Linked DNA regions of Streptomyces liliifuscus. The protein of the gene in region 1 binds, or shares a complex with, the protein of each later gene. Links are inferred from orthologs where the notes say so. Each region holds a gene or a part of one and is shown in the gene's direction. Other genes may lie near its edges.

Region 1 (14,342 bases):
GCGGCCCCACGTGCCGACCTACTCTCGAGTTGTGCCAGGCGCGTCGGGTCGGGTGCTTGTTGTGGACGACAACAAGGTCATCCGGCAACTGATCAGGGTCAATCTCGAGCTGGAGGGTCTCGAGGTCGTGACCGCGGCCGACGGTGTCGAGTGTCTGGACGTCATCCACCAGGTCCGGCCCGATGTGGTCACCCTCGATGTGGTCATGCCCCGGCTCGACGGATTGCGTACCGCCGCCCGGCTCCGCGCCGATCCGCGGACCCGTAACCTTCCCCTCGCCATCGTCAGCGCCTGCAACCAGTACGAGGTCGAGAACGGCCTCGACGTCGGCGTCGACGCCTTCCTCGCCAAGCCCTTCGAGCCCGCCGAACTGGTCAGGCTCGTACGCCAGTTGTTGGAGCGGCGGGAGGCTCCGGCCACCAGCCCGTCTTTTGACAGTGCCGAGACCGTCTACGGCGGCTCCGGCGAGACCGAGCGCGCCGGCCGCACCGGCAGCTGAGCCGACGGCCGAACTTGACGGCCAAGCTCGACGGTCGAGACCCTTTCGCCGCCAGCCGCCAGCCGCCAGCCGCCAGCCGCCAGCCGCCAGCCGCCAGCCGCCAGCCGCCAGCCGCCAGCCGCCAGCCGCCCGACGGCCGCGCCAGCCGCCGCCCGACGGCCGCAGGGGTCGTGGCGACGTGTCCGCCCGCAGCGGATGACGCGTCCCCGCCAGGTTCCCCGCAATGCCATCCCACGCGATCCCACTTCATCGCGCCGTCGGCTGATCGAGGACGGACATGTCGACGCAGCCCCGACCCCACCCACACCGCAGCCCCGACCCACCTCCAGCGACTCGGCGACCCGCCGCAGCAACCCCCACCGGCCCCCACCAGTCCACTGCCCCGCCCCGTCCCACCCACGCGCCCCGCCCCCGCCCCCGCGCCCGCGCCCGCCCAACCTCCCCCACCGTCCACATCCCGGACCCTCCCCCAAACCAGTTCGCCTACCCACCCCCCTCCTCCCCTACGCTTGTCCCGTGACCCCCGTCGAGCTCTCCCGTACCGTCCTGCGTGCAGTGCGCTGTGCGGTGGACGCGGGTGAGCTTGCCGCGCCGGTGCCGGAGTGGGCCCAGGTCGCGCCCCCGGGTCCCGGCGGCCGCGGGGACTACGCCACGAACGTCGCCCTGCAGCTGGCCCGCCCCGCCGGCCGCCCGCCGCAGGAGGTCGCCGAGATCCTGCGGCCGCACCTCGCGGGCGCGGAAGGCGTGGCCGGTGTCGACATCACCGGGCCCGGCTTCCTCAACATCACCCTCGACGGCGGCGGGGAGCAGGCCCTCGTCGCCGAGGTACTGCGGCGCGGCGCGCGGTACGGGTTCGTCGACGAGCCCACCGGAGACCTCGTACAGCTTCACCATCCCCGTGAAGTGCGCGCCGCCGTCACCGCTCAGGCCGTCGCCCGGATCCTTCGCTCCCAGGGCGCCCTCGTCCGTACGTCCTGTGAGGACGAACCCGACCCGACCTGGGAAGCCGTCCTCGGTGTCAGCGTCGACGCCCACGGCAGGCCCGGCGCGCCGGCGCCCCTCAAGGTCAACGTCCGGCCCGTGCCGGCCGTCCAGGACCCCATCCCCCTCGGCCGCGACGCCGCCCGCTGGGCGCTGCTGCACCCCGCCTCGCACGACCACCCCCGCATCACCGCGGAGCACCTCGTCCAGCGCGAGACCAACCCCCTCTTCAGGGTCCGGTACGCCCACGCCCGCACCCGGGCCCTCAGCCGCAACGCCGCCGACCTCGGCTTCACCAGCGCCCCCGGCGACGTACAGGGCGACATGACGCACCTCGTCGACGCCCTCGCCGCTTACCCCCGCACCCTCGCCACCGCCGCCCGCCACCGTGCTCCCGACCGTCTCGCCCGGCATCTCGTCACCACCGCCGACGCGATTCTCGGCATCCAGCACACCGTGCTTCCGCTGGGTGACGAGAAACCCTCGGCCGCCCACCGTGCCCGGCTCGCGCTCGCCGAAGCCGCCGGGACGGTGCTGGCCGGCGGCCTGTCCCTGCTCGGCATCGACGCCCCAGAACATCTCTAGATGTCTCCAGAAACTCCGAGAAAGCCCATACAGTCATGAGCCGTTCCGCACACCCCGCCGGGCCCCGTCACGCCGATGTCTGGCCCGAGGGCCACTACTCCGCCCCGCCCGCCGACCTGAACGCCCTCGACCCGAAGGTCTGGGCGCAGACCGTCACGCGTACGGACGCCGGTGAGGTCAGCGTCGGGGGGATCGGCGTCGCCGCGCTCGCCGAGGAGTTCGGTACGCCCGCCTACTTCGTCGACGAGACCGACTTCCGGGCGCGGGCGCGTGCCTGGCGTACCGCCTTCGGGAACGACGCCGACGTGTTCTACGCAGGCAAGGCGTTCCTCTCCCGCGCCATCGTGCGCTGGCTGCACGAGGAGGGGCTCAACCTCGACGTGTGCTCCGGCGGTGAGCTCACCACCGCCCTGTCCGCCGGGATGCCCGCCGACCGCATCGCCTTCCACGGCAACAACAAGTCGACGGACGAGATCACCCAGGCCATCGAGAGCGGTGTCGGGCGGATCGTCCTCGACTCGTTCCAGGAGATCGTGCGCGTCGCGCACATCGCCCAGTCGCTCGGCAAGCGGCAGCGCGTGCAGATCCGTGTCACCGTCGGCGTCGAGGCCCACACGCACGAGTTCATCGCGACCGCGCACGAGGACCAGAAGTTCGGCATCGCGCTCGCGGACGGACAGGCCGCCGAGGCCGTACGGCGGGCGCTGACCCTCGACGGGCTCGAACTGATCGGCATCCACTCCCACATCGGGTCGCAGATCTTCGACATGGCGGGCTTCGAGGTCGCCGCGCGCCGTGTCGTGGCCCTCCTCGCCGCCGTCCGTGACGAGCACGGTGTCGAGCTGCCCGAGATCGACCTCGGCGGTGGCCTCGGTATCGCCTACACCAGCGACGACGACCCGCGCGAGCCGCACGAGATCGCCAAGGCGCTCGGCGAGATCGTCACGCGCGAGTGCGAGGCCGCCAAGCTGCGCACGCCCCGGATCTCCGTCGAGCCCGGGCGCGCCATCGTCGGACCCACCGCCTTCACCCTCTACGAGGTCGGCACCATCAAGCCCCTCGAAGGACTGCGTACGTACGTCTCCGTCGACGGCGGCATGTCCGACAACATCCGCACCGCGCTGTACGACGCCGAGTACAGCGTCGCGCTCGTCTCCCGTACGAGCGACGCCGAACCCATGCTCGTACGCGTCGTCGGCAAGCACTGCGAGAGCGGCGACATCGTCGTGAAGGACGCCTTCCTGCCCTCCGACCTGGCGCCCGGCGACCTCATCGCGGTGCCGGCCACCGGTGCGTACTGCCGCTCGATGGCGAGCAACTACAACCACGCCCTGCGCCCGCCGGTCGTCGCGGTCCGCGACGGCGAGGCGCGCGTGATCGTCCGCCGCGAGACGGAGGAGGACCTCCTGCGTCTCGACGTCGGCTGACAGGAACGACGGCACAATGCTGAGCGGGGCGGAAGATCTCCTGTCTGCCGCCCTCGTGCAAATGAAATAGACATCTCACGATCCGGACGAGGGATAGAAACCCCCGTCCGGTGAGTGAGACTGGTCCCACCGTGACGGTATGAGGAAACGAGGTCGGATGATGCGTACGCGTCCGCTGAAGGTGGCGCTGCTGGGCTGTGGGGTTGTCGGCTCAGAGGTGGCGCGCATCATGACGACGCACGCCGACGATCTCGCCGCGCGCATCGGCGCCCCCGTCGAACTGGCGGGTGTGGCGGTACGCCGGCCCTCCAAGGTGCGTGAAGGCATCGACCCCGCCCTCGTCACCACCGACGCCACCGCGCTCGTCAAGGGCGGGGACATCGACGTCGTCGTCGAGGTCATCGGCGGTATCGAGCCCGCCCGTACGCTCATCACCACCGCCTTCGAGCACGGCGCGTCCGTCGTCTCCGCGAACAAGGCGCTCCTCGCCCAGGACGGTGCCGCGCTGCACGCACTCGCCGAGGAGCAGGGCAGGGACCTCTATTACGAGGCCGCCGTCGCCGGTGCCATCCCGCTGATCCGCCCGCTGCGCGAGTCCCTCGCCGGCGACAAGGTCAACCGGGTGCTGGGCATCGTCAACGGCACCACCAACTTCATCCTCGACAAGATGGACTCGACGGGGGCCGGCTACCAGGAGGCTCTCGACGAGGCCACCGCGCTCGGGTACGCCGAAGCCGACCCGACCGCCGACGTCGAGGGGTTCGACGCCGCCGCCAAGGCCGCCATCCTCGCCGGCATCGCCTTCCATACACGCGTGCGTCTCGACGACGTCTACCGCGAGGGCATGACCGAGGTCACCGCCGCCGACTTCGCCTCGGCGAAGCGGATGGGCTGCACCATCAAGCTGCTCGCCATCTGCGAGCGGGCCGCCGACGGGGGATCGGTCACCGCGCGCGTGCACCCCGCCATGATTCCGCTGAGCCACCCCCTCGCCTCCGTGCGCGGCGCGTACAACGCCGTGTTCGTCGAGTCGGACGCCGCCGGGCAGCTCATGTTCTACGGGCCGGGCGCCGGCGGTGCGCCGACCGCCTCCGCCGTTCTCGGCGACCTGGTCGCGGTCTGCCGCAACAAGCTCAGCGGTGCTACCGGTCCCGGCGACTCGGCGTACACCCAGCTGCCCGTGAGCTCCATGGGCGAGGTCGTGACCCGCTATCACATCAGCCTCGATGTGGCGGACAAACCGGGTGTTCTCGCCCAGGTTGCGACCGTTTTCGCCGAGCACGGTGTCTCGATCGATACCGTTCGGCAGCAAGGCCGACAGGACGGGGGCGGCGAGGCCTCTCTCGTCGTCGTCACGCACCGCGCGTCCGACGCGTCCCTCAACGGGACCGTCGAGGCGTTGCGCAACCTCGACACCGTGCGGGGTGTCGCCAGCATCATGCGGGTTGAAGGAGAGTAACGAGCAATGACCCACCAGTGGCGCGGAATCATCGAGGAGTACCGGGACCGGCTGCCGGTATCCGACACCACGCCGGTCGTGACGCTGCGCGAGGGCGGCACGCCGCTCGTGCCGGCGCAGGTGCTCTCCGAGCGCACGGGCTGCGAGGTCCACCTCAAGGTCGAGGGTGCCAACCCCACCGGGTCCTTCAAGGACCGCGGCATGACCATGGCCATCACACGGGCCAAGGAGGAGGGCGCGAAGGCCGTCATCTGCGCCTCGACGGGCAACACGTCGGCCTCCGCCGCCGCGTATGCCGTACGCGCCGGAATGGTCTGTGCCGTTCTCGTCCCGCAGGGCAAGATCGCCCTCGGCAAGATGGGCCAGGCGCTCGTGCACGGCGCGAAGATCCTCCAGGTCGACGGCAACTTCGACGACTGCCTCACGCTGGCGCGCAGCCTCTCCGACAACTACCCGGTGGCGCTGGTCAATTCGGTGAACCCGGTGCGTATCGAGGGGCAGAAGACCGCCGCCTTCGAGATCGTGGACATGCTGGGCGACGCCCCCGACATCCACGTCCTCCCGGTGGGCAACGCGGGCAACATCACCGCGTACTGGAAGGGGTACACCGAGTACGCCGCCGACGGCATCGCCAGGCAGACCCCGCGCATGTGGGGCTTCCAGGCGTCCGGTTCCGCGCCCATCGTGCGCGGCGAGGTCGTCAAGGACCCCTCGACGATCGCCACCGCGATCCGCATCGGCAACCCGGCCTCGTGGAAGTTCGCACTGGCCGCGCGGGACGAGTCGGGCGGCTTCATCGACGAGGTGACGGACCGTGAGATCCTGCGCGCCTACCGCCTGTTGGCCGCTCAGGAGGGTGTCTTCGTCGAGCCCGCCTCCGCGGCCTCGGTCGCAGGTCTGCTCAAGGCCGCCGAGCAGGGCAAGGTCGACCCGGGCCAGCGCATCGTCTGCACGGTGACCGGAAACGGCCTCAAGGACCCCGACTGGGCCGTCGCGGGCGCACCGCAGCCGGTCACGGTCCCGGTAGACGCGGCAACGGCCGCAGAACGCCTAGGCCTCGCGTAACACGGGACCTCGGCCTGGCAAAGCCCGACACCAACACCGGCCCACCAACAGCGAGTGAGCCGAAGGGGCGCGCCTGTGTCGAGACGGCGAACGCGCGGAGCGCCCGACGAAGGAGGGTCGAGCACGATCGCCGTCTCGACACAGGCTTTTGCGCCCCGGAGGCGAACCGAGCTCCAAAAAAAGGGGGGGTGCACGAGGGGCTTACGACACGCATCGTGCGCCTCCTGTGCGCCCTATGTCGCCACAGAACCTTCCTTCGATAGGCTGTACCGAACCCGCCCGCCGCATATGCCGCGGTGCCGCGCCGTCCCTGCGGCCTCCGGGTCTTCCGCATTTTCCGTATGTCTCGCAGGATTTCGACAATCTCGCAGCTCAAGCTCAAGGAGAGTCATCGAGCGATGGCCGGTCCAGCGTTCCGCGCCGCCGCCGTCCGGGTGCGCGTCCCCGCCACCAGTGCCAACCTCGGCCCGGGCTTCGACGCCTTCGGTCTGTCACTGGGGCTGTACGACGACGTGGTCGTCCGGGTGGCCGACTCCGGACTGAACATCGACATCGCAGGCGAGGGCAGCGAGACGCTCCCACGCGACGAGAACCACCTGCTCGTACGCTCCCTGCGCACCGCCTTCGATCTGCTCGGCGGACAGCCGCGCGGTCTCGAGATCGTCTGCGCCAACCGCATCCCGCACGGCCGGGGCCTCGGCTCCTCGTCGGCGGCCATCTGCGCGGGCATCGTCGCCGCACGCGCTGTGACCATAGGCGGGGACAGCAAGCTCGACGACGAGGCGCTGCTGGAGCTCGCGACGGAGATCGAGGGCCACCCCGACAACGTCGCGGCGTGTCTGCTGGGCGGCTTCACGCTGTCCTGGATGGAGGGCGGATCGGCGCGCGCCATCAGGATGGAACCCGCCGATTCCATCGTTCCGGTGGTTTTCGTACCGGCCAAGCCGGTCCTGACGGAGACCGCGCGAGGACTGCTTCCGCGCTCCGTTCCGCACGTCGACGCGGCAGCCAACGCGGGCCGCGCCGCACTGCTTGTCGAGGCCCTGACCAGGCGCCCCGAGCTGCTGCTGCCCGCCACCGAGGACCGACTGCACCAGGAGTACCGCGCCCCGGCCATGCCGGAGAGCGCGGCGCTGGTGGAGCGGCTGCGGGCCGACGGAATTCCCGCGGTGATCTCCGGCGCCGGGCCCACCGTGCTCGCGCTCGCCGCCGACACCGCGGCCGACAAAGTCGCACGACTGGCGGGCGAGGGCTGGGCGGCCAACCGGCTGGGCCTCGACGCCACGGGGGCGAGCGTGCTGCCGCTTGCTCCGTGACACACGGTCGCCGGATTTCGAGAGGGGGAATGTTTGTTGGATCCGGTAGTGTTAACCTCAAGTCTGCACCCGACCCCACCATGGCGAGGTGCTTCACGTCCCCGTCCGGGACAACCATTCTTCCGGGAGCCCCCCAAATCGCTTTGTGCCATGCATTGGGTGCTACGCGCTGAGCGGTGCTGAGCACGCTCCGGAACCGGCGTGACCGAGCCGATGGACACGGAACCTCAGTGCCCCGGCCCCGGGAATCGCCATCCCAGAAATTCCCTCCGCCTTTTGGCGGACCACCGCCCCGGCACGGTCCACACAGCAAGGACCACTGTCGGACAGCACAACCGGTCGCCGAGCCAGACAGGCCGACGTCCGCTCCAGGGAAGGACCCTTCGTGAGCGACACCACCGATCTGATGGGCGCACGTGTCGAGGAGACCGCTGCTGCGCCCGCCACGGACGCCTCCGCGCCTGCCACCGGTGCCGGCTCCCGTCGGCGCCGCGGTACCGGCCTCGAGGGCATGGTGCTGGCCGAGCTGCAGCAGGTCGCATCCGGCCTCGGCATCAGGGGCACCGCGCGGATGCGCAAGAGCCAGCTGATCGAGGTCATCAAGGAGGCGCAGGCGGGCGGGGGTGCTCCGGCCAAGGCCGAGACCGCCACCGAGACCAAGCCGAAGCGCCGGGCCACCTCCAAGGCTCGTACGGGCGACGACGCCGCTCCCGCCGACAAGAAGGCGGAGGTCAAGGCCGAGAAGGCCGTGGCACAGCAGCAGATCGAGATCCCCGGCCAGCCCGCGAGTGACGACGCCCCGGCCGAGCGCCGCCGGCGCCGCGCGACCTCCGAGGCCGGCAGCCCCGAGACGGTCACCGCCGAGGCGAAGAGCGAGCCGAAGGCCGAGACGCCCGCCCAGTCCCAGGGCGAGGCCAAGGGCGACGCCGGTGACGGCGGCGAGGGCCGTCAGGGCCGCCGCGACCGCCGTGACCGCGGCGACCGTGACCGTGGTGGCCGCGACCGCGACCGCCGTGGCAAGGGCGACGAGCAGCAGCAGGGCGGCGGCGGCCAGGGTGGCGGCAACCAGCAGCGTCAGGACCGCCAGGACCGTCAGGGCGGTCAGCAGCAGGGCGGCGGTCGTCAGGACCGCCAGGACCGCCAGCGTGACAACGGACCCCAGGACGACGACGACTTCGAGGGTGGCCGCCGCGGCCGCCGCGGTCGTTACCGGGACCGCCGTGGCCGTCGTGGCCGCGACGAGTTCGGCGCCAACGAGCCGCAGCTCGCCGACGACGACGTCCTGATCCCCGTCGCGGGCATCCTGGACATCCTCGACAACTACGCGTTCATTCGTACGTCGGGCTACCTGCCCGGCCCGAACGACGTGTACGTCTCCCTCGCCCAGGTCCGCAAGAACGGTCTGCGCAAGGGTGACCACGTCACCGGCGCGGTCCGTCAGCCCAAGGACGGCGAGCGCCGCGAGAAGTTCAACGCGCTGGTCCGCCTCGACTCCGCGAACGGCATGGCCGCCGAATCCGGCCGTGGCCGCCCGGAGTTCAACAAGCTGACGCCCCTTTACCCGCAGGACCGGCTCCGTCTGGAGACCGACCCGGGCGTGCTGACCACCCGCATCATCGACCTCGTCGCGCCGATCGGTAAGGGCCAGCGCGGTCTGATCGTGGCCCCGCCGAAGACCGGCAAGACCATGATCATGCAGGCGATCGCCAACGCGATCACGCACAACAACCCCGAGTGCCACCTGATGGTCGTCCTGGTCGACGAGCGTCCGGAAGAGGTCACCGACATGCAGCGGTCGGTGAAGGGCGAGGTCATCTCCTCGACCTTCGACCGTCCGGCCGAGGACCACACCACGGTCGCCGAGCTCGCCATCGAGCGTGCCAAGCGTCTGGTGGAGCTGGGTCACGACGTCGTCGTACTGCTCGACTCGATCACGCGTCTGGGCCGTGCGTACAACCTCGCCGCCCCGGCCTCCGGCCGCATCCTGTCCGGTGGTGTCGACTCGACCGCGCTGTACCCGCCGAAGCGCTTCTTCGGTGCCGCGCGCAACATCGAGGACGGCGGCTCGCTGACGATCCTGGCCACCGCGCTGGTCGACACCGGCTCGCGCATGGACGAGGTCATCTTCGAGGAGTTCAAGGGCACCGGCAACGCCGAGCTCAAGCTCGACCGCAAGCTCGCCGACAAGCGCATCTTCCCCGCGGTGGACGTCGACGCGTCCGGTACCCGTAAGGAAGAGATCCTGCTCGGCAGCGACGAGCTCGCCATCACCTGGAAGCTGCGTCGCGTGCTGCACGCGCTCGACCAGCAGCAGGCGATCGAGCTGCTCCTGGACAAGATGAAGCAGACGAAGTCGAACGCCGAGTTCCTGCTGCAGATCCAGAAGACGACGCCGATGCCCGGCAACGGCAACGACTGACGGATCCACAGCCGGCCCGGCCGGTTACGCGAAGGGCCACCTCTGTACGCAACGGGGGTGGCCCTTCGCGTTGTCGGAGCCCCGGTGAAATGGGCGGTGGAGAGACCTTCGCCACAGATGTGAAGAGCGCCACGTCCTCGCGGAAGCACGCCGTCCGCCGTCGAAAGCCCAGGTGAGCGCTGGACGGTCCGCCCCGCACCTCACTCAGCGTGTTCGTTGATCCACAGCGCGGTCACAGCACGTCGTGCAACCCTTTTTTCGGTTTCAACGTCTGACCGGACGGGTCCTGACAGAGACGTCGCGGCAGATGACCACGCCTGACCCTGACTGCAGGGGGTAACCGAACGTACGAGGACTAGAGGAGCACATGTCTGCCGAGAGCATGCCGGAACCCGGTACACCGGAAGGCCCCGGTACACCGGAGGATTCCGGTTCCAGCGCCCCGCGCAACCGCGCCAAGGGCCGCCGCCGCAAGCCGCGGAGCACGCGCCGCAAGGGGCTTGTCATCACGGCCTGGGCCGCCGCGGGTGTCGTCGTGCTGGGCGGTACGGGCCTCGGGTTCATGTACTTCAAGCTCAACGACAACATCAAGAGCGTCGACATCAACCAGGCACTCGGCACCGACCGGCCCCTGGACGTCGACAACGGCTCGCAGGACATCCTCGTACTCGGCTCCGACACCCGCTCCGGCGGCAACAAGAAGCTCGGCGGCGGTGTCGACGACGGCAGTGCCCGCTCGGACACCGCGATGATCGTGCACGTCTACGAGGGCCACAAGAAGGCCAGCGTGGTCTCCATACCCCGCGACACCCTCGTGGACCGGCCCGAGTGCACCGACAGCAAGGGCGTCGAGCACGATGCCGGGTCCCAGGTGATGTTCAACTCCGCGTACTCGACGGGCGGCGCCGCCTGTGCCGTGAAGACCGTCGAGTCGATGACCGGCATCCGCATGGACCACTACATCGAGGTCGACTTCAGCGGTTTCCAGAAGCTCATCGACGAACTGGGCGGCGTCAAGGTCACCACGACCAAGAGCATCCGGGACGAGGAGAGCCACCTCGATCTGAAGGCCGGCACGCACCAGCTCACCGGCAAGCAGGCACTCGGTCTGGTCCGCACCCGGCACGGCGTCGGCGACGGCTCCGACCTGGGCCGGATCCAGCTCCAGCAGGCGTTCATCAAGGCCCTGGTCGAACAGGTCAAGAACATCGGCGTACTGACCAGCCCGAAGAAGCTGTTCGACCTCGCGGACACCGCGACGAAGACCGTCACCACCGATACCGACCTCGACACGGTCAAGGATCTGGCCTCGTTCGCCAACGGGCTCAAGGGCATCAGCCCGGCCAACATGAACATGGTGACGATGCCGGTGCAGTACGACCCTGCCGACGGGAACCGTGTGCTCGTCCTCAAGGCCAAGTCCCAGCAGGTCTGGGACGCGCTCAAGAACGACCGCCCGATCCCGAAGTCGGCGACCAAGGGGGCGGCGACGGGGGCGGCGAAGGGTGTTGTGAGCTAGGCGTTCCGCTGGGGGCGGTTGTTTGGCTGCGGGCCCGGTGGGGGCTTGTCGCGCAGTTCCCCGCGCCCCTGAAAGACGAAAGGCAGGGGCGCGGGGAACTGCGCGAACAACCCCCACCGGGCCCGCCGGGAATACACAACGCGAACCCCCGGTTTTGGGGGATGGCCCCAGTCCTGGCAGACTGGTACGTCGGCCCCGGTTCACGCTCCGCATCCCGCGGCAGCGACCCGGCGCCCTCCCGAAACTAGGAGACACCTTGAAGCGCGACATCCACCCCGAGTACGTCGAGACGCAGGTCAGCTGCACCTGTGGCGCGTCGTTCACCACCCGCAGCACGATCTCCAGCGGCACCGTCCGCGCCGAGGTCTGCTCCGAGTGCCACCCGTTCTACACGGGCAAGCAGAAGATCCTCGACACCGGTGGCCGCGTGGCCCGCTTCGAGGCCCGCTTCGGCAAGGCCAAGGCTGCCGCTGACAACAAGTAGCGAGCCCACAGCGCCGGTCTTCGGTGCCTCCGTCCAGGGGGCGCTGGGACCGGCGCTTTGCGGTGCAGCCCCTATTCGTCGTACCTACGTCCTCGCGCCCGAAATGGAGCGGGGGACAGCCCATTGGAGCCGGAGATGTTCGAGGCGGTCGAGGAACTGATCGGTGAGCACGCCGATCTGGAGAAGAAGCTCGCTGACCCGTCGGTCCACGCCGACCAGGCCAACGCGCGCAAGCTCAACAAGCGCTACGCCGAGCTCACCCCGATCGTCGCGACGTACCGCTCCTGGAAGCAGACCGGGGACGACATCGAGACGGCGAAGGAGTTCGTCGCCGACGACCCGGACTTCGCGGCCGAGGTCAAGGAGCTGGAGAAGCAGCGCGAGGAACTGACGGAGAAGCTGCGGCTGCTCCTCGTTCCGCGCGACCCCAGCGACGACAAGGACGTCATCCTGGAGATCAAGGCGGGCGCGGGCGGCGACGAGTCGGCCCTGTTCGCCGGTGACCTGCTGCGCATGTATCTCCGGTACGCCGAGCGTGTCGGCTGGAAGACCGAGATCATCGACTCCACCGAGTCCGAGCTGGGCGGCTACAAGGACGTCCAGGTCGCCGTGAAGACCAAGGGCGGCCAGGGCGCCACCGAGCCCGGTCAGGGCGTCTGGGCCCGGATGAAGTACGAGGGCGGGGTGCACCGCGTGCAGCGGGTGCCCTCCACCGAGTCGCAGGGCCGTATCCACACCTCCGCCGCCGGTGTCCTCGTCACGCCCGAGGCCGAGGAGGTCGACGTCGAGATCCTCGCGAACGACCTGCGGATCGACGTCTACCGCTCCTCCGGTCCCGGCGGCCAGTCCGTCAACACGACCGACTCCGCCGTGCGCATCACGCACATTCCCACCGGAGTCGTCGCCTCCTGCCAGAACGAGAAGAGCCAGCTGCAGAACAAGGAGCAGGCGATGCGTATCCTGCGCTCCAGGCTGCTCGCCGCGGCGCAGGAGGAGGCGGAGAGCAAGGCCGCGGACGCCCGCCGCAGCCAGGTCCGTACCGTCGACCGCTCCGAGAAGATCCGTACGTACAACTTCCCGGAGAACCGCATCTCGGACCACCGGGTCGGCTTCAAGGCGTACAACTTGGACCAGGTGCTCGACGGCGACCTCGACGCGGTGATCCAGGCGTGCGTCGACGCCGACTCGGCCGCCAAGCTCGCCGCGGCGTAGGGCACGTACAAGTACACAGCGCAGTACACATCCGCTCGACGGACAACAGCACAGCTCCCGGAGGACCAGCGTGAACCTGCTGCTCGCGGAAGTGGCCCAGGCCACCCAGCGGCTGGCCGACGCCGGCGTGCCCTCGCCGCGCAACGACGCCGAGGAACTCGCCGCGTTCGTGCACGGCGTGAAGCGGGGCGAGCTGCACACCGTCAAGGACGCGGACTTCGACGCCCGGTACTGGGAGGTGATCGCGCGCCGTGAGGCCCGCGAGCCGCTCCAGCACATCACCGGGCGGGCCTACTTCCGCTATCTGGAACTCCAGGTCGGGCCGGGCGTGTTCGTGCCCCGGCCCGAGACGGAGTCCGTGGTCGGCTGGGCCATAGACGCCGTACGCGCGATGGACGTCGTCGAGCCGCTGATCGTCGACCTGTGCACCGGCTCGGGCGCGATCGCGCTCGCCCTCGCGCAGGAGGTCCCGCGCTCGCGCGTCCACGCCGTCGAACTGTCCGAGGACGCCCTGCGGTGGACCCGTAAGAACGTCGAGGGATCCAGGGTCGACCTGCGGCAGGGCAACGCCCTGGACGCGTTCCTCGACCTCGACGGCCAGGTCGACCTCGTCATCTCCAACCCGCCGTACATCCCGCTGACCGAATGGGAGTACGTCGCTCCGGAGGCCCGGGACTACGATCCCGAACTCGCCCTGTTCTCCGGGGAGGACGGCCTCGACCTCATCCGCGGTCTGGAGCGCACCGCGCACCGGCTGCTGCGGCCCGGCGGTGTCGTCGTCATCGAGCACGCCGACACCCAGGGCGGACAGGTGCCGTGGATCTTCACCGAGGAGCGGGGCTGGGCCGATGCCGCGGACCATCCCGACCTCAACAACCGGCCGCGGTTCGCGACCGCCCGCAGGGCGACGCCATGACAGCGGCGACTTCTTGTGTGGACGTCGTGGAAAACGTTAGATGCGCGGCCAACGGGGCCCGCGTGTTCGAGGAGGCTTGCTGATATGGCACGGCGATACGACACCAACGACGCGACCGACCGCTCGACGGGTCTGCGCGAGGCCGCGTCCGCCGTCCGCCGCGGCGAGCTCGTGGTGCTGCCGACCGACACCGTGTACGGGGTCGGCGCCGACGCGTTCAGCTCGGAGGCCGTGACCGACCTGCTGGAGGCCAAGGGCCGCGGCCGGAACATGCCCACGCCCGTCCTCATCGGCTCCCCGAACACGCTGCACGGCCTGGTCACCGACTTCTCCGAGATGGCGTGGGAGCTCGTCGACGCGTTCTGGCCGGGCGCGCTCACGCTCGTCGCCAAGCACCAGCCGTCCCTCCAGTGGGACCTGGGGGACACCCGCGGGACCGTCGCCGTGCGTATGCCGCTGC
Region 2 (15,557 bases), 6.2 Mb from region 1 along the record:
CCGCCGGCAACACCACCGCCATTCGGCTCTACGAGGCGCTGGGCTTCCGGCTGCGGCGCAGGACGCGGTTCGTGGGGGCGCGGGTTCCTGAACTGCTCGGTGACCGGCAGACGTTGGGGGTCGCTTAGCGGCGGGGAGGGCGTGCGGCTGCGGGCGGGACGGACCTGACGGTTGGTGGCGCGACGGGCCTGGAGGTGTGGGGCGGGGCGCGCGGCCCGCGTTCAGCTCGCGCGCGTGCCCGACGTGCCTCAGTCGGTCGCGGGCGCGGCCTTGAACGTCACTCCGCCCGCCGCCGCGTTGTACCGCAGCAGATACCCGGCGAACCGCTCCAGGTCCTCCTCGGGCCAGCCCGCGAGCCGCTCTCGGAACGCCACCCGGCGGCTCGCGGTGACCTGGGCGAGGATCTCCGTGCCGGCGGGGGTGAGGTGGAGCACCTGGACGCGCTGGTCCTGGGGATCGGCGCGGCGCTCGACCAGCCCGGCGCGTTCGAGGGCCGAGACCTGACGGCTGACCGTGGACTTGTCCAGGGCGTAGTGCGCGGCCAGGTCGGTGGCGCGGCAGCCGCCGACGTCCTCCAGGTGGCCGAGCAGCGTGTACGACACCAGGGACAGCTCGGGGTGCAGACGTCCCGCCGAGGCCCGGGCGCGGCGGGCGAAGGCCGTCAGCTCGTGGTGGATCGTCTCGATGGACACGTCGGCTGCGTTCACGGTTTCTTCCTTTCTCTTCTGGTTGCACCGTACAACTAAGTGGTTGCCTAATGCAACTAGAGGAGTCTCGGGTGCCGCAACCGGCGGTGCCCGGATGTGAGGCGGAGAGGGTCGGGGACCGCGTCCCGGCCGGAGTCGGCGCCGTGTAATGTTGCCGTCCGGCTGCGGACCGCCCCAGCCGCGAACGGACCGAGGAGGTGAGCCCCATTACCGCTGTGTCAGCTCGGGTGCTCTCGCCTCGGGGCCTCACCGGCATCAGGTGACCTGGAGGGCGCCCTTCGGCTTCCCGAAAGGCTCTCGGCTTCCATGCCACCTTCTTACGCACATGTCGTCACCGCGCTCCGCTCCGCCGGCTGTGTCTTCGCCGAGGACGAGGCGCGGCTGATCTTCTCCACCGCTCGTACGCCCGCCGAACTCACCGCGATGGTGGACCGCCGTGTCGCGGGCCTGCCCCTCGAACACGTCCTGGGCTGGGCCGAGTTCAGGGGCCTGCGCATAGCCGTGGAACCCGGTGTCTTCGTGCCCCGTCGTCGCACCGAGTTCCTGGTCGAGCAGGCCGTCGCGCTCGCCCCCGAGGCCCCCGTCGTCGTGGACCTGTGCTGTGGCTCGGGTGCGGTGGGTGCGGCGCTCGCCGCCGCGCTTCCCGGCGTCGAGTTGCACGCCGCCGATGTCGATCCCGCCGCCGTGCGATGCGCTCGACGGAACGTGGGGGCGGGTGCGCATGTCCATGAGGGGGATCTCTTCGAGGCGTTGCCTCGTGACATCCGTGGTCGGATCGGCATTCTGGCCGCCAATGTGCCGTACGTGCCGAGCGGTGAGGTCGGGCTGCTGCCGCCCGAGGCCCGTGATCATGAGCCTCTTGTGGCCCTCGACGGGGGTGGGGACGGGCTCGATGTCCTGCGTCGCGTTGCCGCGGAGGCGCCGGAGTGGCTGGCGCCCGGGGGCAGCCTCCTCGTCGAGACGAGTGACGGTCAGGCGGGCCTGGCTGTCGAGATCCTTGCCGGCGCCGGGCTGATACCGCGGCTGGAGGTCTCGGAGGAGCTCTACGCGAACGTCGTGATCGGCGTGAAGTAGCTCCGCAGGGGGCGTGACCGAACCTGCGGGTCCCTTGTGGCTGGTCGCGCAGTTCCCCGCGCCCCTTTGGGGCCCGCGATTGTGCAACTAGTTGCACAATGGTCCCTCCGTCGTCTACAAAGACATGACGACACCGCGTACGGAGGGGCCCATGAGCCGTTACCCGCATCTGCTGAAACCGCTCGACCTGGGCTTCACCACGTTGGCGAACCGCGTGCTCATGGGGTCCATGCACGTCGGCCTGGAAGAGGCCGAGCGGGGGTTCGAGCGCATGGCGGAGTTCTACGCCGCCCGGGCCCGCGGCGGTGTCGGCCTCATCGTCACCGGCGGTATCGCCCCCAACGACGCGGGCCGCCCGTACGAGGGCGGGGCCAAGCTCACCACCGAGGCGGAGGCCGAGCAGCACACCGGGATCACCGCCGCGGTGCACCGCGAGGGCGGGAAGATCGCTATGCAGATCCTCCACTTCGGGCGGTACGCCTACCACCAGGACCTGGTCGCCCCGAGCGCGCTCCAGGCGCCGATCAGCCCGTACGCGCCGCACGCGCTCACCGACGACGAGGTCGAGCGGACCATCGACGACTACGCGAGGGCGGCCCGCCTCGCGCGGCGGGCCGGCTACGACGGCGTCGAGATCATGGGCTCCGAGGGCTACCTCATCAATGAGTTCATCGCCGCCCAGACCAACAAACGCGAAGACCACTGGGGCGGTTCGTACGAGAACCGCATGCGGTTCCCCGTCGAGATCGTCCGCCGGGTGCGGGAGGCGGTCGGCGAGGACTTCATCATCATCTACCGGCTGTCGATGCTGGACCTGGTCCCGGGCGGATCGTCGTTCGACGAGGTGATCACGCTCGCCAAGGCCGTCGAGGCGGCCGGGGCGACCATCATCAACACCGGTATCGGCTGGCACGAGGCGCGGATCCCGACCATCGCGACCTCGGTGCCGCGGGGCGCGTACGCCTGGGTGACCAAGAAGGTCATGGGTGCCGTGTCGATCCCGCTGGTGACGACCAACCGCATCAACACCCCCGAACTCGCCGAGCAGTTGCTCGCCGAGGGCCACGCCGACATGGTGTCCCTGGCCCGCCCGATGCTCGCCGACCCGGACTTCGTCGCCAAGGCGGAAGCCGGGCGCCCCGAGGCCATCAACACCTGCATCGGCTGCAACCAGGCCTGCCTCGACCACACCTTCAGCGGCAAGATCACATCGTGCCTGGTGAACCCGCGGGCCTGCCACGAGACCGAGCTCGTCCTCTCACCGACCCGGCTGCGCAAGCAGGTTGCCGTGGTAGGCGCGGGCCCGGCCGGACTCGCCTGTGCGGTCAGCGCCGCCGAGCGAGGTCACGACGTCACCCTCTACGACGCCGCGCACGAGATCGGCGGCCAGCTCAACGTGGCCCGCCGGGTCCCCGGCAAGCAGGAGTTCGACGAGACGATCCGCTACTTCCGTACGCAGCTCGAACTGCACGGCGTGGACGTGCGGTTGAACACCCCGGTCACCGCCGAGGACGTCTCCGCGTACGACGAGGTCGTCGTCGCCACGGGAGTCAGCCCGCGCACCCCCGAGATCCCGGGCGTCGACCACCCCAGCGTCGTCGGCTACCTCGATGTGCTGCGCGACGGCGCGCCCGTCGGCGACCGTGTCGCGATCCTCGGCGCCGGTGGCATCGGCTTCGACGTCGCCGAGTACCTGACCGACGGTGGCGACAAGGCGAGCGAGGACCCGGCGACGTACTTCCGGCACTGGGGCGTGGACATGGACTACCGTGCGCCCGGCGGCCTCGGCACCCCCGAGCGGCCCGCCCCGCCGCGCACCGTCCACCTCCTGCAGCGCAAGGCGTCCAAGGTCGGCGGAGGGCTCGGCAAGACCACCGGCTGGATCCACCGCACCGAGCTCAAGCACCGCGGCGTCACCATGGTCCCGGGCGTCCAGTACGACCGCATCGACGACGCCGGCCTGCACGTGACCGTCGATGGTCAGGCTTCCGTCCTCCCTGTCGACACGATCGTGCTCTGCACGGGACAGGAACCGCGCCGTGACCTGTACGAGGCACTGCGCGCCGACGGCCGCAACGTGCACCTCATCGGCGGCGCCGACGTGGCGGCCGAACTGGACGCCAAGCGGGCCATCAAGCAGGGCACGGAGCTGGCGGCGGCGCTGTAGGCAGACAGGGACCGGGGGACATGGCGCCCGTCCCTAGGATGACTCCATGTCACTCCCGCACGCGATCCTCACCGCCCTGCTCGAGAAGCCGTCGTCGGGGCTTGAACTGACTCGTCGCTTCGACAGGTCGATCGGCTACTTCTGGTCGGCGACGCATCAGCAGATCTATCGCGAGCTGGGAAAACTGGAGGCCGAGGGCCAGATCAGGGCCCTCCCCACACAGCAGCCGGCCAGGGGGCAGAAGAAGCGGTACGAGGTCCTGCCCGCGGGCCGCGCCGAACTGGCCAGGTGGACCGCCGCGTCCCAGGACCCGAAGCCGCTGCGCGACACACTGCTGCTGCGGCTGCGGGCCGCGGCGGTGGTCGGCACGGACGGCATCGAAGCGGATCTGCGGCGCCATCTCGACCTGCACCAGCGGCAGTTGGCGGAGTACGAGGAGATCCAGGAACGCGACTTCCCGCCCGGCAAGGACGCGCCGCAGGACCGCCTTCAGCACCTCGTCCTGCGGGCCGGGATCGACCTGGAGACCTTCTGGACGGGCTGGCTGACGCACGCGCTGGAGGAGTTCGGACGGCTGCCCGCGGAGGATCCGGCGTCCTGACGGTCAGGATTTCGGGTGGTCCGGCTTCAGGTGGCCGGCACTCAGGTGGCCGGTACTTCAGCTGATCGGCGGCGGCCCGGTCTCCCCGTCGTGACCGGGGCTTCGGCCGTCGAGGCGGGCTGGGGGTTCCGGGCCGCCGCTGTGCTCACAACCGGTGCGGCTTGGCGCGTCGGCGCAGGACCCAGACCGTGGCCCCGACTCCGGCCGCCACCAGGACGCCGCCCGCCGCGTAGGTGGCGGTGCCGTAGTCCTTCGTACCGCCGCCCATACCGCCCATGACCCCGCGCGAAGGAGACGCCGAAGCCGTCGGGGTGGCCGTCGCCGTCGCCGTCGCGGAGATCGTGGGACTGGAGACAGGGGAGACGGTGACGGACTGGGTGCCCGCCGTCGTGCCGTCGGCGCAGACCACGATGACGGTATAGGTGCCGGTGGTGACGTTGGACCAGGCCGCGGCCTGGCTGGTGCTGGTCCCGGACAAGGTCACCTGGCGCCCCTGTGCGAAGTTGGCCTGACCGCTGGAGAGCAGTGAGGCATTCCCCATGGAGCCGTTGGACCTGGTGGCACAGTCGGTGGTGGTCACCTGCACCGTCGTGCCGCTGGTGGTCACGTTGATGACCGTGTTCACCGCGACGGCCTCCGTGGCGGTGAGGGTCAGCGGCAGCGCGGCGGCGGCCGCCACGGTCAGGCCGGAGCGGACGAGCATCTGGGTAATACGCATAGGACTGCCCTCCGACAGCACGGTTGGCGGTACATCCCATGCGCCGCCGAGGATTGGGAACGCCCGTGCGCCTTCGGACCGAGCCAATGCGAGGATCACCGGTTCCGCACGCGGGCCGGGACCGGGCAGGTGACGAATTCCTTCGTCCGGACGACCGCCGATGGCGTACCACCGGGATGGCCCGTCACCTTCCGCGGGCCGTCACCAGGTCCGGCCGGCCGCCAGGAGCCGTTCCGCGACGAGCGCGACATGCGGGTTGTCCGACACCCCCGGACGCCGTACCAGATACGCGGTGTTGATCGGCGGGTCCTCCGGGTCCAGCAGGGAGACCAGTGCGCCGGAGGCCAGCCCGTCGAGGCACAGATAGCGGGGGAGCACCGAGATCCCGGCGCCCGCCACCACCGCCGCGAGGACGCCACGCAGATCCGGCACCGTGATCGCCGCCTGACCGGTCAGCCGCACACCGAAGACGTGCCGCCAGTAGCGCCGCGCGATGGGCAGATCCTCGGCGTACGAGATCAGCGGCGCCCCGTGCAGCACGGCGGGCCCCTCGGCGGCGACCCGGTCCGGACCGATCCGCCCCGCCCACGCGGGCGCGGCCACGAGGACGAACTCCTCGTCCGCCAGCGGCACCGCGCTCAGTGTGCGGCCGCGCGGCCGTGACGTGGCGATCGCCAGGTCGAAGCGTCCGCCGCGCAGCCCCTCCAGCAGACCGTCGGTCAGTCCGGTGGTGACCCGCAGCCGCACCCCCTGCCCGGTCAGCGGGGCCAGAGCGGGCAGCACCCGAGTGCACAGCAGCTCCGCGGGACCCGCCACATGGACCGGCTCCGGCACCACGTCCGCACCGAACCCGCCGCGGTCCGTGACCGTCGCGAGCGCGTCCAGCGGCGCCGCGACCTGCGCGGCCAGCTCGTCCGCTACCGAGGTCGACACCACACCGCGCGGCCGCCGCTCGAACAGCTCACGCCCCAGCTGGTCCTCCAGCGACCGGATCTGCGTGGTCACCGTCGGCTGCGACAGCCCCAGCAGCCGCGCCGCCGCCGTGAACGAACCCGCCCGGTGCACGGCGAGGAAGGTCCGCAGCAGCGAGAGATCGAGCGGGGCGGCGGACGCGACGGTGCCATTGGATTCCCTATGGGCCATACGGAGAATCCTAGGCTCCGTCTATGGCCGAACCGCTTTCGGGCACCCGCCGCAGCAGCGCCCCCACAGCCGCACCGCTCCCGCCGCACCGCCCCATCGCCGCGCTCTACGGCTTCGCCGCTCCCGTCGTCACCGTCCGTTCCGCCGAGAAGCCGCTCCAGGTCCCGTCGGGCAGCTTCGCCCTGATCCGCACCCGCTGGGTGACCCCGGCCTCCCGACCCACGTAGAAGCTGTACGTCGCCTTGTCGCGCGGGGCGGTCCCGCCCCAGACGAGCGAGGTCGCGGGCTCCCGGTCGAGCTGGATCTGGTACTCCGTGATCACCCCGTCGATCGTCTCGGCGTCCGGCGGAATCCAGGAGAGGTCGAGGTAGTACGCCCCGTCGGTGCGATGCGTCGAGGCCCGGAAGCCGGTCGGCGCCAGGCCGGTGCCCTTCCCGTCCCCGGAACCGGCGGGAGTCGTGATCCGTACCGCCGCGCTCGCGGGCGAGACGTTGTCCGCCGCGTCCCGCGCCCGGACCGTGAAGGAGTACCGCGTGCCCGGCCGCAGCCCGGTGACCACGGTCGCCGACTGTGCGCCGCCCACACTGTGGATCTTCGAGTCGCCCTGATAGATGTCATACGACGCCACGCCCCGGTTGTCCGTGGACCTGTCCCAGGACAACTGGGCGGCCCGGCTCCCGGCCGCCTTGCCGCGGGGGCGCTCCGGGGCGCTCGGGGCCCGTCCGTCGGCGACGGACGCGGCCGGAGTGGTGGCCCGCGCCCGCTCGCTGGGCGGTCCGAGCCGCCCGTCGGCGTCCCGCGCCCGTACGGAGAAGGCGTACTCGGTGGACGGCTTGAGCCTGGTGATGTCGACCATGTGGTCCGAACCCGGCACTTCCTTCACCATCGTGGTGCCGCGATACACCTCGTAGTGGGCGACCTCGGGCTTGCCTGAGGCCCGGTTCCACATGACGTGCACGCTGGTGGAACTGCCCGCCGCCGCGGTGACGCCCGCCGGGGCCGCGGGCGGCCGGTCGCCCCCGCCCGGGCCCTCGCCGCCCCAGCCGCAGGACACCAACAACAGCAACGCGCCGCACACCACCGCGGCTCGCAGGAGTACGCGTCGCACAGCCCTGCCCTCCCTCGACGGGAATGGTCCGGACCAATATGACGTGGTAGGCGTGACCACATCAAGAGGGCCGTGTTCGCGATATCGATCGGACGTTACGTATGCTGAGGGTCTTCGCGGCTGAACTCGCCCTTGTCGTAGGGAAGTTCATGCCCACGGTGCGGAACGCTGTCGTCGCTGATCCCGCGCCGGCGAGGGCGGCCGGGCGGCCGGAGCCGACAACGGCTCCGGCCGCCCGGCCCCCGACGAGACGTCACCGGGCGTGCTCCGTACGGCCCCCCAACGGTGGCCACCTGATCGAACCCCCACCAGATTGGGCTGAGTGTTCGTCAGTGCCCGCCCAGGAGAGGGTCTCTTATCGTGCGTGCCCAGTCGCTGACGCTGGCCGCGGCCGGCGCTGCCCTGCTCGCCCCCACCACGATCTCCGACGTCGCCCCCTTGCCCGAGGCCGTGCACGAGCGCGCGGGGAACGCGGGCCCTCCGGGGAACGCCGCCTCCGCGGGGGGTGTCCGGGCCGCCGACCTGCTGGCCGCGGTACGCGACTGCGTCCCCGTCTCCCGCGGCCTCTACCGGACCGACGACGGGGCGCCGGCGGACATCCCCGTCTGCGGAAAGCGCGGCGTGGTCTTCTGGAAGGCGGACCTGGACATCGACTGCGACGGCCGGCCCGGCGCGCACTGCAACAAGAGCACCGATCCGTTCTTCGCCGAAGCCACCGCCTTCCAGCAGTCCGACGGGAACTACCTGGACGCCGAGACCCTTCCGTACGTCGTGGTGCCCGCCCCCAGCCACATCTGGGACCACGACGAGCACGGTGTCCGCAGCGGCACGGTCGCCGCCGTGATCCACGGCGACCGCGTGCAGTACGCGGTCGTCGGCGACCTCGGCCCCGAGGACCTCATCGGAGAGGCGTCGTACGCCACGGCCCGGGGCCTCGGCATCCGCCCCGACCCGCATGGCGGCGGGGCCGCCTCCGGGGTCACGTACATCTTCTTCGAGGGCTCCACCGCGTCTCCCATCGAGAACCCCCGGGCGGCCGTCGCCGAGGGCGAGCGACTGGCCCGGGAGTTCGTCCGCCGGAACGCGGCCCGCTGAGCGAGCGCGCCCGTCTCACACCTTCCGATAGCTGTACGCGTCCGCGGCGGCCGCCTCCACCGCCGCCAGGTCGGCTCCCGTGGACGCCGTGACGACCGCCGCCACCGCGCCCTCGACGAAGGGGGCGTCCACCAGACGGGTGCCCGCCGGGAGTTCGTCGCCCTCGGCCAACAGCGCCTTCACGGTGAGGACCGCGCTGCCGAGGTCGGTCAGCACGGCGACACCGGCGCCCCGGTCCACGGCCGCGGCCGCGGCGGAGATCAGCTCGGCGCTGGTGCCGAAGCCGCCGCCCTCGATGCCGCCCGCGGGTGCCACCGGAGCGGTCGTACCGCCGCCGGCGAGCCCCTTCGCCAGTTCGGCGACCGAGGCGGCCACCGCCGCGCTGTGCGACACGAGCACGATGCCCACCAGCTTCTCGTCGCCTCCCGTCGGGCTCGCCACGTCACTCACCGGCCGCCTCCGCGAGCGCCGCGATCAGGAGGGCCGAGGAGGTGGCACCGGGGTCCTGGTGTCCGATGCTGCGCTCGCCCAGATAACTCGCCCGGCCCTTGCGGGCCTGCAACGGCGTGGTCGCCAGGGCGCCCTCCTCGGCTGCCGTCCGTGCCGCCGCGAAGGACTCACCGAGCGCGTCTACCGCCGGCACCAGCGCGTCGATCATGGTCTTGTCGCCGGGCGCGGCCCCGCCGAGCTGCATCACCGCGTCCACGCCGGTGCGCAGCGCATCGGCGAGCCCCTGCGCGTCGACCTCGGCCGCGTCGCCGAGCGCCTTGCCCGTGCGACGCAGCAGCGTCCCGTACAGCGGCCCGGACGCGCCGCCCACCGTCGAGATCAGCTGCCGTCCGGCGAGCATCAGGACGGCGCCGGGCGTCTGTGGCGCCTCCTTCTCCAACGTGGCCGCCACGGCCCTGAAGCCGCGCTGCAGGTTGCTGCCGTGGTCGGCGTCGCCGATCGGCGAGTCGAGGGCGGTCAGCCGCTCCGCCTCTCGGTCCACGGACGCGGCGGTCGCCGTCATCCAACGGCGGAAGAAGTCGGCGTCGAGCACTGGATCTCCTTGCGTGGTAAAGGTGTTGACCGGTCGCACCGGCACGGGCCGGGGGAGCGTCACATGCCCCAGCGCAGGCCCGCCGTGCGCACCGGCGCGTCCCAGAGCCGCAGCAGGTCCTCGTCGACCTGGCACAGGGTCACCGAGGCTCCGGCCATGTCGAGCGACGTGACGTAGTTGCCGACGAGCGTGCGCGCCACCGGGACCCCGCGCTCGGTCAGCAGCCGCTGCACCTCCGCGTTGAAGCCGTACAGCTCCAGAAGCGGCGTGGCGCCCATGCCGTTCACCAGGACCAGGACGGGATTGCGGGGGCTCATGTCCTCCAGGATCGCGTTCACCGAGAAGTCGGCGATCTCCCGCGAGGTCATCATGGCCCGCCGCTCCCGGCCGGGCTCGCCGTGGATCCCGACGCCCAACTCCAGCTCCCCGGGCGGCAGATCGAAGGTGGGGCTGCCCTTGGCCGGAGTCGTGCAGGCGCTGAGCGCGACGCCGAAACTGCGCGAGTTCTCGTTGACCTGGCGGGCGAGTGCCTCCACCCGCTCCAGTGGCTGGCCCTCCTCGGCCGCCGCGCCCGCGATCTTCTCCACGAACAGCGTCGCGCCGGTGCCGCGGCGACCGGCCGTGTAGAGGCTGTCGGTCACGGCCACGTCGTCGTTGACGAGGACCTTGGCGATCTGGATGCCCTCGTCCTCGGCCAGCTCCGCCGCCATGTCGAAGTTGAGCACGTCACCGGTGTAGTTCTTCACGATGAACAGCACACCGGCGCCGCTGTCCACGGCCGCCGCCGCCCGCACCATCTGGTCCGGCACCGGGCTCGTGAACACCTCGCCGGGACAGGCCGCCGACAGCATCCCGGGGCCCACGAACCCGCCGTGCAGCGGCTCGTGCCCCGAACCACCACCCGAAACGAGTCCCACCTTTCCGGGCACCGGAGCGTCCCGCCGTACGATCACCCGGTTCTCGACATCCACGGTCAGCTCGGGATGGGCGGCCGCCATGCCCCGCAGCGCGTCCGCGACAACGGTTTCCGCGACGTTGATGAGCATCTTCATGGGTACCTCCTGATGAGCCTGGCAGGCATGCGGCGGCTGGAGTGCTGCTCTGGGCAGTATCAACCTTGTGGCAGGGAAGGTCACCTGCGCCTGCGCCGTGGTTTCACCCTGCGGTGCACCTCATGGTCCGGGCGAGGCCGTGCCACCCGTTGAACTGCCGGTCTCCGCGCACACCGTGCAGAGCCACCTGAAATCACGGTTCGCCAAGTTCGGCGTGTCCGGTCGGGGCCGGCTGATCGCTGCCTGCGGGAGAGCCTTCCGGCGCCTCTTCGTGAGCGCGGGGGAGAATTCCCCTCATGGCGTCGACATCCAAGCCCGTTCCGCAGACATTTGACGAACTGCTCGCCGAGTTGCAGCGACGAGCCACTACCCTGACGCCGTCGCAGCGGCGGCTGGCCGACCGTGTCATGGCCGACCCTGAGGGCGTGGCGTTCATGACGGTCTCCGAACTCGCGACGGCAGTGAGCGTCAATGAAGCGACCGTGGTCAGGTTCGCGTCCAGTCTGGGCCTGGATGGATATCCGGGCCTGACGCGTCTGTGCCGAGAGCAACTCCGTGAACAAGCTCAACTCCTTCATCGCTACAAGAGTCTGGAGCAGCTCACTGCCGAAGGAGGCGATCCGCTCGAACGGGCCGTCGCCTTCGATCAGGCCAATATCGCGCGCACGTTTGCCCGTATTCCTACTGCTGCCTGGCAGGAGGCCGTGTCCGCCCTCACGAGCTCATCTCGCGTGCACGTGATGGGCGTGCGGAAGTGCCACGCTCCGGCCTACCTGCTGGGTTATCTTCTGGGCATGCTCCGTGAGGAGGTTCGCGTGGTTGCCGCCGCGGCCGGAAGCCTCACTGACGAACTGCGCCAGGTTCGCGCGGATGACTGCTTCGTGGCCATTTCCATCCACCGCTACAGTGCCGAGACGGTCAAGGCGCTGGAATGGGCCCGCAGCCGAGGAGCCCGCTGCCTCGCCCTGACCGACAACCCCTCTTCGCCGCTGGCCGCCGCGGCCCACCACACGTTCTACGTGGATGCGGCCGGCCCCTCTGTGTTGCGTTCGCTCACCGCCTTCACGTCTTTGGTACAGGCGTTGGCCACAGGCGTTGCTCAGGAGCGGGGACTGGAGGCGCGTTCGACACTGCTGGAGGAGGAGGAACTGCTGGAACAGTTCGGCATTTATGTCACGCCGGAGGGGTGACAGACCCGAATTCGGACTCATCGATCTTGCGGCGCGGAGTGGATCCGCGGATGACCGGTCGTCGATCGATCGCGAGTGGGCGACATCCTCATTCGCCCCTGTCGCCCCTGTCGCCCAAGGTGTCCCTAGAACGTTGCCCGCAGGATCGCGAGAACCTGGTCCTTCGTCGGTAGCAGCGGCGCGTTGCGGGTGACAGGGTCCGCGAGCGCGCCCTCGGCGATCTGCCCCAGCATGTCGGGGTGGACGCTGAGTTCGTGCAGGGGGCGCTTGACGTCGATCGCTCCGGTTATTTCTCGTACGGCCTCGATGGTGGTGCGCGCCCAGTCGCCGTCGACGGGCGGGGCCAGCCGGAGAGCGCGGGCAGTCTGCTCGTAGGCGTCCTGCGCGGCCTCCGCGCTGAACTCCATGACTTCCTCCAGCACGGCGGCCAGGGCGAGGCCGTGAGGTGTGCCGGTATGGGCAGTGAGGGCGTGGCCGATGCCGTGGACGAGCCCCAAGCCGGAGATGGTGAGGGCCTGGCCGGCCAGGTGGGCGCCGAGCATCAGTTGCGAGCGGGCCTCGAGGTCGGAGCCGTCACGGTGGGCGGCGGGCAGCCAGCGGCCGATCATGGCGACGGCCTGGGTGGCGAAACCCACGGAGACCGGATTGGCGCCGCGCGAGGCGAGTGACTCGATGCCGTGGACCAAGGCGTCGATGCCGGTCGCGGCGGTGATGTGTGCGGGCAGGCCGACTGTCAGCTCCGGGTCCAGGAGGGCGATGCGGGGTTTGACCGAGGAGTGGCCGATGTAGACCTTGCGGCAGGCGGCGGTGTCCTCGATGACACCGAAGCCGTTCGTTTCCGCGCCCGTGCCCGAGGTGGTGGGGATCGCGATGAGCGGGAGGCCGTCGAGCGCTTCCCAGAGGGTGTCGGCGTCGGCGGCCGAGGCGTCGGCGTTGCCGACCAGTAGCGAGATGCCCTTGGCGGCGTCGAGGACCGAGCCGCCTCCGAGGGCTATGACGACCGCGGGGCCGAAGGCCCGAGCCCGTGCGGCGCCCTCGTCGACGTTGCCCGTGGAGGGGTTGGCGCCGACCCCGTCGTACACACCGTGTTCCACGCCCGCGGTGTCGAGGACCTTGAGGACCTGGTCGACGATCCCCGCGGAGCGCAGGCCGTGGTCGGTCACCAGGAACGCGCGGTCCACACCGAGGGAGGAGACCAACTCGGGCAGGTGCCCGATCCGGCCGGGACCGAACTCGATGCGGCAGGTGGGGTCGATGGTCAGCTGGCTTGGGGTGTGCTCGCCCATGGCGTGCGGCTCCTGGAAACGCGGCGGGTGTCTGCGGGAGAGAAGGAGGTCATCCGCCGGGCGGCCGTTCCTGGCCGGCCCGGCGGACGTGGGGCAAGGGGATCAGACGGCGCTCAGCGCGGCGTCGTGGGCGGTGGCGGGATTCGGCAGCCGGAACTCCCGGCCCGCCAGGGACTCGTAGAGGCGGACCGGGCTCATCTCACCGGCGAGGTCTCCGTGCTGAGCCTTGGCCCGGCGGTAGATCTGCTCGACGAGCGCGGACAGCTCGGTGGACACACCCAGGTCGCGGCCGAGATCGATGGCCAGGCCCAGGTCCTTGCAGGCGAGCATCATGGCGAAGGAGTCGTCGTAGTCGCCGTCGGCGAGCACGCACAGGATGTCGTTCTCCAGGAAGTTGGAGGCGGCCGGGCTGGCGAGCAGCGAGTTGCGCAACACCCCCAGGTCGACTCCGGCCCTGACGCCTATGGCGAGCACCTCGGAGGTGGCGACGAGGTGGCTGAACCAGAGCAGGTTGATCAGGAGTTTGACGGTGTAGCCGGCGCCGAGCGGGCCGACGTGCAGCACCTTGTCGGGATCGCCCATGGCCTCGAGAACGGGCAGGCACATGCGGAAGTCGTCCGCCGTCCCGCCGACGAATATCTGGAGCTGCCCCGCCTCGGCGCCACGTGCCATGCCGCTGACCGGCGCGTCCAGGCGGCGCACGCCTCGCTGGTCGAGCACCTCTGCCGCGACGCGCTCGGCGGCAGCCGGGGTGGAGGTGGACATGTCGATCCACAGGGCGCCCTCAGGGAGCGCCTCGGCGGCACCACCGCGCAGCAGCACGTCCTCGACGATGCGCGGGTTGGGCAGCATGGTGATCAGCAGTTCGGCATCGGTCGCGCATGCCGCCGGGGTGTCGGCCCAGCGGGCGCCGAGCCCCAGGTGCTCGGCGGCGGACTCGGGCCGGGTGTCGTGCACGGTGACCAGGTGGCCCGCGTGGATCAGGTGGCGGGCCATGTGGCGTCCCATGTTGCCCAGGCCGATGAATCCGATCCTCATCGTTGTCCTCGCTACGGCTTTGTAGGGGTGAGCAGGTGAAAGAAGGTGAAGCAGAGGGCCGGTCAGGCCAGGTTGATCCAGGTCGTCTTCAGTGCCGTGTACGCGTCCAGCGCGTGCAGGGACTTGTCGCGACCCGCGCCGGTGGCCTTGAAGCCGCCGAAGGGTGTGATGACGTCGCTGGCGTCGAAGGTGTTGATCCACACCGTGCCGGCCCGCAGCCGTCGCGCGGTGCGGTGGGCGACCGTCACGTCCCGGGTCCACACCGAGGCGACGAGCCCGAAGTCGCTCTCGTTGGCGAGGCGTACGCCCTCGTCGACATCCCCGTCGTAGGACACGACGGCGAGGACTGGGCCGAAGATCTCCTCCTGTCCGACGGCGGAGGTGTTGTCCACTCCGTCGAGCACGGTCGGTTCGACGAAGCTGCCGCCCGTCCCGGTCAGCGTGCGCCCGCCGCCGAACAGCACGCTCGCGCCGTCTCGCCTGCCGCGCTCGACATGGCCGAGGATGCTGGCGAGCTGGGTCTCGTCGACGATGGGTCCCATGACGGTGGCCGGGTCGAGGGGATCGCCCACACGGAAGGTCTCGGCGGTGATCCGGCGTACGGCGTCCAGGAGTCGGTCCTTGACCGAGGTGTGCACCACGACGCGGGATCCTGCGTTGCAGGTCTGCCCGGCGTTGTAGAAGATGCCCCAGGCCACGGCGGACGCGGCGGCTTCGACATCCGCGTCGGCCAGCACGAGCTGGGGCGACTTGCCGCCCGCCTCCACGGCGATCTGCTTGCCGTTGGACTCGCCCGCGTACACCTGGAACAGTCGCGCGACCTGCGCCGAGCCCGTGAAAGCGATCTTGTCGACCTCGGGGTGGCGGCCGAGCGCCTGCCCGGCGACCTCGCCCCGGCCGGGGACGACGTTGAGGACGCCGTCGGGCAGTCCGGCCTCGGTGGCGAGCGCGGCCAGGCGCAGGGCGGCCAGCGAGGTCTGCTCGGCGGGCTTGAGGACGACGCTGTTGCCGGTGGCCAGCGCCGGGCCCAGCTTCCAACTGGCGATCAGCAGCGCGTAGTTCCACGGTACGACCACGCCGATGACACCCAGGGGTTCCCGGGTGATGAACGCGAGGGCGTCGCCCGGTGTGGGTGCCACCTCGTCATACGTCTTGTCGATGGCTTCGGCGTACCAGGCGATGGTCTCGGCGGCCTTGTCCACGTCGACGCGTACCGACTCGGTGATGGGTTTGCCCATCTCCAGCGTGTCCAGGAGGGCCAGTTCCTCGGCGTTCGCGCGGATCAGCTCGGCCCAGCGCAGCAGGACGTGCTTGCGCTCCTTGGGCGCGAGGTCAC

What was found.
Region 2: the proteins of prfA (region 1) and JEQ17_RS43525 are in contact, whole or in part, in a crystal structure (PDB 2B3T), measured with the Escherichia coli proteins. The link is inferred for Streptomyces liliifuscus from one-to-one orthologs.

What each region holds. Positions count from the first base shown.
Region 1 is NZ_CP066831.1:3,751,171-3,765,512, reverse strand. Bases 10,966-13,927 are described here. They hold prfA (peptide chain release factor 1), read left to right. Parts: upstream 10,966-11,889; coding sequence 11,890-12,966; downstream 12,967-13,927. Other genes in these bases: prmC (peptide chain release factor N(5)-glutamine methyltransferase), read left to right, coding at 13,037-13,882; rpmE (50S ribosomal protein L31), read left to right, coding at 11,527-11,754; JEQ17_RS15760 (LCP family protein), read left to right, coding at 10,966-11,270. Outside these bases: JEQ17_RS15795 (response regulator), read left to right, coding at 1-499; ArgS-related anticodon-binding protein NrtL, read left to right, coding at 1,016-2,065; lysA (diaminopimelate decarboxylase), read left to right, coding at 2,101-3,492; JEQ17_RS15780 (homoserine dehydrogenase), read left to right, coding at 3,653-4,951; thrC (threonine synthase), read left to right, coding at 4,958-6,016; thrB (homoserine kinase), read left to right, coding at 6,415-7,332; transcription termination factor Rho, read left to right, coding at 7,718-9,751; more of JEQ17_RS15760, read left to right, coding at 10,119-10,965; JEQ17_RS15740 (L-threonylcarbamoyladenylate synthase), read left to right, coding at 13,967-14,342. UniProt on the Escherichia coli protein: Peptide chain release factor 1 directs the termination of translation in response to the peptide chain termination codons UAG and UAA.
Region 2 is NZ_CP066831.1:9,973,996-9,989,552, forward strand. Bases 1-2,897 are described here. They hold JEQ17_RS43525 (putative protein N(5)-glutamine methyltransferase), read left to right. Parts: upstream 1-1,013; coding sequence 1,014-1,781; downstream 1,782-2,897. Other genes in these bases: JEQ17_RS43515 (GNAT family N-acetyltransferase), read left to right, coding at 1-128; JEQ17_RS43520 (MarR family winged helix-turn-helix transcriptional regulator), read right to left, coding at 249-707; JEQ17_RS43530 (NADPH-dependent 2,4-dienoyl-CoA reductase), read left to right, coding at 1,933-2,897. Outside these bases: more of JEQ17_RS43530, read left to right, coding at 2,898-3,948; JEQ17_RS43535 (PadR family transcriptional regulator), read left to right, coding at 3,995-4,549; JEQ17_RS43540 (hypothetical protein), read right to left, coding at 4,695-5,267; JEQ17_RS43545 (LysR family transcriptional regulator), read right to left, coding at 5,469-6,410; JEQ17_RS43550 (fibronectin type III domain-containing protein), read right to left, coding at 6,517-7,518; JEQ17_RS43555 (glycoside hydrolase family 75 protein), read left to right, coding at 7,879-8,613; JEQ17_RS43560 (PTS-dependent dihydroxyacetone kinase phosphotransferase subunit DhaM), read right to left, coding at 8,629-9,054; dihydroxyacetone kinase subunit DhaL, read right to left, coding at 9,056-9,655; dihydroxyacetone kinase subunit DhaK, read right to left, coding at 9,715-10,707; JEQ17_RS43575 (MurR/RpiR family transcriptional regulator), read left to right, coding at 11,004-11,897; JEQ17_RS43580 (iron-containing alcohol dehydrogenase family protein), read right to left, coding at 12,023-13,183; JEQ17_RS43585 (NAD(P)-dependent oxidoreductase), read right to left, coding at 13,286-14,221; JEQ17_RS43590 (aldehyde dehydrogenase), read right to left, coding at 14,284-15,557. UniProt on the Escherichia coli protein: Methylates the class 1 translation termination release factors RF1/PrfA and RF2/PrfB on the glutamine residue of the universally conserved GGQ motif, i.e. on 'Gln-235' in RF1 and on 'Gln-252' in RF2.